One region of the Treponema sp. J25 genome, then DNA from elsewhere that is predicted to be linked to it. Evidence: riboswitches for the same ligand, from Rfam matches in the RefSeq annotation. Region 1 holds a riboswitch; the other holds the start of a gene.
What was found. Region 1 has a riboswitch for cobalamin ahead of C5O22_RS10720 (TonB-dependent receptor). Riboswitches for the same ligand answer to the same signal wherever they lie in the genome.
Positions count from the first base shown of each region.

Region 1 (3,154 bases):
CTCCTGTTTCAGCAGTAAAACCTTTTTCAGGACGCAAGTCCTTATTAAAACTCCCACCACCGGTGTAAATCTCCGCTTGTTCATCCGTAAAAGGATAGCGGAAAAGGGTACCATATGTGGTGTACACTTTAAGATTTTGTATCGGTCGATATACCAGGGATCCATTATACACAAAGGCACTATGAAGTATCTGATCATTTACCGAACCATCTTCACTTTTTGCGCCAATGATGGCGGTATCATACCGCAGACCTGTAGAAAGAAAGAGATTTTTAAGCAATTCTAGTCGAAGAGAAAGATATGGCCCCGCGCTCACCATCGAAACATCATAGGCGTTAGAGAGATTTGTTCTTTTCTTGTCAGTATATTGATCGATAGAAAGAAAAGCCCCATACACATCAGCTCCTCCCACAATACGAATCGGGATAAGACCTATTTGTAACTGAGCCGTAGCCTTCGGGCGTAGTTCTCCTGTTTGAACAAAACGACTAATATAGGTAGACCAGGAAGCCATATCCGCAAAAATCCAGCGGGAATGATAGGAGAGTGGCACTTCTACAGAAAGCTGCTCAGAGGGGGTCCATTCCAAATCGAGGGAACCGGTAAGATGCTGCTCCTTACCTTCATCAGCCCAATTAACAGCCTGGGTAGGATCTGCCTGGAATTGGGTTTTAGTAAGCCCCCCCGGCAATTGATATTGAAGATCCGAAAGGGCTCCCTGAAAAGAAATACGGAACTGTTCTCCAGGATACAATGTTCCCTGGAGAGTTATATTAGTAACCTGGCTTTGTTGTCGATCTCGATATCCTTCTTTTCCTGTGTGTTCAGCGGCAAGCGAAAAAGCTCCCTTTTCTGTGTTCTGTTGGTGAGATATTTGAACCCTATTTTCAAAGAAACTCCCAAAAGAGGTAACCAGCCGGGTATTTTGTTTAGTGATATCTTTTTTGGTAACAATGTTAATAACTCCGGCAACTGCATTATTCCCGTATTCTACAGAGGCTGCTCCCTCCAGGACCTCGATTCGTTCCACATCGGCAAGGGAGATACTATTCCAGTTGATGTTTTGCATATCTGGATTATTTAACCGCCGGCCATCTACAAGCACTAAAACCCGACCAAAGGAATTTTCTCCAAAACCCCGTAATGAAATTGATTCAGAACCGGGTCCCGAAAGGGCACCTGAAACAGTAAGGACAGGGATCGATTTAAGCACATCCACGATATTTGTGGCTCCAGAAGCGGCAATCTCATCTGTCCCTATTACATAGACATGACCAGGTATCGTGTCGATAGATTCAATAGATCTACGGGCGGTAACTAAAAGGGAGGGAGATGATTCCTGTCCAACCAGAAAGAAAGGAAAGACTCCCCCCAGAAACAAAAACCATGGCAAAAAGCTACGAACGATAGAGCCCCCCCCAAGGCCTTTCTTAAACCACGGAAAAAGAAAACGCATAGGGTCCTCCTCGGGACAAAAAATACCCGGACCCTCGCCACGCCATACAGACGCTTTTATGAGAAGAGCGAAAAACAAAAGGAAGCTTTTGTAATTTCCTTAAAAAAGAGCCAAGCCACATTCCTTTCTACCGCTCCCCTTCCTCGAGGGTCTCGGCATCCTGATAGGGACCGTCTCCCGGCTTTCGGATCCATTTACTCACTGCGTCTTCTCATGGACTGTCCCTAGCCAGGGGGTGTTTAGTTTTGGCAGGTACAACACCCCAGACCGACCCAGTTCCACAATGACACCCAGGGCAACATTAAAAAAATACAAAAATACGCAATAAGTTAATTCCCCGGTGCAGCTTTCATCCCCGATTACGGTGGCGGGACCGCTGTGGATTTTCACCACATTCCGCTATCCCTATCGGTGTGCAAACCTACTGTATAAAGAAAAAGAAGCATTGTCAATTAAGAATGAATACGATTTTAAGAAGGGGAAATCGGCTGTCCTATGAATTCGATAAAAAGACAGAGATTTTCCAGCGATATATTTCTAGTCTATCTGGGCGGGGTTCCTTTTATAGGGGACCCGACATCGGCAGTATCAAGATGAAAATTAGTAATAAGGGTGAAACCTGAATCCGTATAACTTACCCGAAAAAAGGTAGTGCTTTCCATTTCAAGATCAATTGCAGGCCAATAGGGACTCGACTGAGGGCTTTGGGTTGGCTGTTTTTCAGCAGATTCTGAGGTAGTGTAGTGTCACTGCGCTCTGTGGAATAATTCTGCATGAAGCGCTAGGACAGAGAAAACATTATTAATCTGAGTCAAGATAGTTTACGCCAATAGGGGGTCTTTTCTATATTTAAATCAAAGATCTTTAAACATTGATTTTCATTAAAGGAACAATCCCTCGGCTGGATTTCAATATCCTAAGCCCCCTTGTTCCAGTCCCCTTTTTATCCCTTCTACAGCTACTCGGTAAGTCGATATTCAATAGCAAACCCAACGGGAACTGGTTCCCTTATCGCAGAAGGAAGCGTAAAAGGCACTGACTGTTCCACAAGTCGGCGGGCTGCATGAATAAGAATTGGGTCTACCTCGGGAGCCTCAATCGTCAGGTCCCTGATGTTTCCTGTGGGAAGTACCGTAAAGCGTAACAGGATTCTGCCCTCAAGCCCTCGTTGGCGGGCCCTGAGAGGATATACCTTTCGAGCTTCGAGTTGGCGAAGAATGAACTGAGAGAGGGATGTGCCCGTGAATGAAGAAGGCCCTCCAGAAACATCGGACCCCCTTTCTTCGGTATACCCATTTCCTGCTGACAAATTGGATTGGGTTTCCCCTTCCACGAGGCTTTCTGCATTAAGAAAAGAAGAAGAAACCTCTCGCTGATCAGCGCTAACATCAGAAATAATGGAAGAATGTTCGGCTAAAGGAATTTCTTTTCCTTCTAGAGAAAGAGAAGGAGAAGTCTCCGGTACAGGTTTAAAGATAGTTGTTTGGTTAGCTACTGGCGGTGCTGGAGACCGATTAGAATCCAAGGTGTTTTTTGAGAAATGAGAATGAACCGATCCACGACAATCATTGGCCGCTCCCTCGAGCGTTAGTACCATATGCAACGATGAAGAACTCGCAAGAGGAGAAGGCAATAAAAATTTTTGGATTCCTATTAAAACAGAAAAGAAAAAAAAATGGAGGATAAGAACAACCCCAA
Region 1 is NZ_PTQW01000035.1:583-3,736, forward strand. Features, by position in the region: gene C5O22_RS10720 (TonB-dependent receptor) at 1-1,456, opposite strand, end outside; cobalamin riboswitch at 1,629-1,854, opposite strand; gene C5O22_RS10725 (energy transducer TonB) at 2,415-3,053, opposite strand.

Region 2 (3,154 bases), on a different contig from region 1:
GAAAGAAGATTATTACGGTACTAGGGGGGCTTCTCTGTATCGCTACGATGATAGGAGCCCAGGAATCAGAAAGAATAGTTACCCCCTTTTCTGATTCAGGGGGTATGACGGGGCTTGTGCTCGAAGCAACGGGCTACGGTTTAGTTATAGGTGGTGGAGTTGCTGCAAGTTCTCGGAGTACCCTTTCTCTTGGGCTTACTTTTATGGCTATCGCACCTCTTGCCTCTACCTCAGGGGCCTGGCTTTTTCAAAATTACATGGAGCGGACCACCAATTTTTGGGTGAGTAACGGTGTGAATTACAACGGCTCCCAGTATCTTAAAACATCTAAGATCTACGCCTATGTAACCACCGGTGCGGCCCTGGCGGCAGTCCTCTCAGGCCTCTTTATGCAAAACACCACGGGAGTGATTATTTCCTTAGTGTGTTCTGGGGTTTCGGTGGGGTCGGATATTATTGCTTTATATAGTGTGCGTCGATCTTGGATGGAAAGCCTTAATAAGGCCATAGTTACTTCTGGGGTTGATTGGAAAACGATTCTTGCTTCTAAACCTGAATAGAAATTGTTTTAGGATAAAGTTAAAAGAGGTTTCCCTCCCATGCGTAGTAACGAGGGGAGGGGAACGTAATTAGAGGAGATAAGAGATAAAAAGAATTTGACTTTTGAGAGGAGTGGCCTATGCGAGGCTTCTTTTCTATAAAAGGGGGTGTTTTATTTTTTATTGTAGTGTTTATTGTTGTGGGGTATGCCTTATTTGATTTTCTTTTTAGTGTGACCGTAAATACTATCATTGAAGGAAAAATCGAATTCAGTGATAAGTCAAGCAGAGATTCAAATTATTATGTATTCTATTATGATGATTATTCGGTGATACTAAAAAGCGGAAAAACCTATTCTCTTGAGTTGTGGAACGATCCGGATATTCCCATCCATTTTGAGTGTGATGACCTGGGCCAAGATTTGGGCGCCTGGAGTGATAATGGGAAATGGGATGGTTATTTATTATATCCTATTCCAAGCTCTTTTACCGGAAAATTAGAATTTGATTTTTATCTCCGTTCAGATTATGTAGGTTCTAATAGCTGGTACAAATTCAGAATTAACGAGAAGTAGGGTACACATACCACATACAGAAACAAGCAATTGTAAGAGCAGAAGGGGTATCGTGGTGGTATGTTATTAGTCTTTTGGTTGGACAGGACACGATACCCCACAAACTGTTCTGTTCTTGTCTGTTTTATTAAAAAACAAAGAACCCTTGTATTCTCTTCAGAAGAAGTGCTATGATAAAGCCCCCTCTGGTGGGCGTATATATTTTTTAAAAGCCCCCCGCGATACCAAAGCCTTTTAAGGTGGTGGTATCGCTGCGGCAAGGAAGTCCGGTGCAAAACCGGCGCAGCCCCCGCTACTGTAAGGTGGACGAACCCTGAGAACCACTGGGAAACCGGGAAGGTGGGTAGTAGGAAGAAACCGAGCCAGGATATTTGCCAGAGGAGTTTTTGAACGGAGGGTTCAGCTATGGTTCATGTCCCGTAATTGTGTCTCATCTTAGTAGGATAGTTCTTTCTTAATGTTCAATTTAATTTCTCCCACTAAGGAGTCCTCATGAAAACGACGATTGTGGGTTTTCCCCGGATAGGAAAAAACCGGGAACTTAAAACCCTGTTGGATAAGTACTTTGTCCAGGCAATCGATGCCGAAACATTGTATAGCGGTGCCCGTAAACTTGAGATAGACCAGCTTAAGTTTCTGGCCGAAAGATTGGATATTATCCCCTGCAATGATTTTTCCCTGTATGATGGCATGCTGGATATGATCTATCTGCTGGGAGCTATTCCGCCCCGCTTTGTAAAATTGCAGCCATCACAAGGGGGTGCCGCTTCTCTGCCGGCAAAACTCTCCTTCTATTTTGCCATGGCCCGGGGAAAGGAGGTGGCAGGAGAAAGCACCTATCCATTAGAAATGAAAAAATGGTTTACCACTAATTATCACTACCTTGTCCCCGAACTTTCCCGGGATATCTCCTGGAAACTAGAACCATCTTTTCTAAAAGCCCATGTAGAAGCGGCCCAAAGTCTTGGTCATCCCTTTAAGGTAAACCTGATTGGGCCCCTTACCTTTGTAGGTCTTTCTAAAATTCAAGAAGGTTCCCTGGAGGAATATCTTGAACCACTCGTTCGCCAGTATGAAGCCCTTATGGACCTTTTGCGAGAATGGAACGTCCCGTGGGTTCAGATAGAGGAACCCATCCTTGCCACTGATCTTGGGAATAAAGAACGGGAACAGTTTAGGTTCTTGTATGATCGAATCCTATCGAAAAAAGGCCCTCTGAAGGTACTTCTCCAGACCTACTTCGGAGATATTCGGGATTCCTGGAAGCCGGTATGTGAAGCCGCCTTTGATGCAATTGGCCTTGATTTTGTAGGGGGCCCTTACAATGAAGAACTTATTCAACGGTATGGCTTTCCCGAAAATACTATTCTTGTGGCAGGCTGTATTGATGGGCGGAACATCTGGAAGGCGGATCTTATAGGGTTGAAAAGGCTGATAAAAAAACTTGCCGCCGCTGTCTCACAAGAAATATGGCTTTCCTCTTCCTGTTCTCTTCTTCATGTACCCTATACGGTGAAAGGGGAATCCGCTTTGCCAGAAAACCTGAAGACCTCCCTGGCCTTTGCCTATGAAAAACTCGAAGAACTGGAGCTTCTTAAGCAGGTGCTTGAGGGCGATCCCGGTACGGCTTGGGAAGATGGGACAGAGGAGAAAAGCCCTGAAGAACAAAAAGAAAATGGAATGGCTTTGCGGAAGAGCGACGCGGGGAACCCCCAAAAAGAAGAGACCTTCCCTGGAAACAAATTCCGTCCGGTACCCCGGCAGGAACGGTATGAGCTCCAGCAGAAACGCTTGGGGCTACCCCTCTTTCCGACTACCACCATTGGGTCTTTCCCTCAAGATGGGGAACTACGACGGATGCGAAGGCAGTATCGGGAGGGTGTTATTTCGCCACAGGCCTATGAGGCCTATCTGCGGGACAGGATTCGGCAGGTCATCAACCTGCAGGAAGACCTTGGTCTTGATGTTCTTGTCCACGGGGAATACGAACGGAACGACATGGTCGAATATTTTGCGGAGCATCTGGAGGGATTCTATACT
Region 2 is NZ_PTQW01000036.1:1,047-4,200, forward strand. Features, by position in the region: gene C5O22_RS10815 (hypothetical protein) at 1-560, shown strand, start outside; gene C5O22_RS10820 (hypothetical protein) at 740-1,114, shown strand; cobalamin riboswitch at 1,335-1,507, shown strand; gene metE (5-methyltetrahydropteroyltriglutamate--homocysteine S-methyltransferase) at 1,607-3,154, shown strand, end outside.
Region 2: linked by a shared signal. The riboswitch ahead of metE (5-methyltetrahydropteroyltriglutamate--homocysteine S-methyltransferase) and the one ahead of C5O22_RS10720 (TonB-dependent receptor) in region 1 are both predicted to bind cobalamin.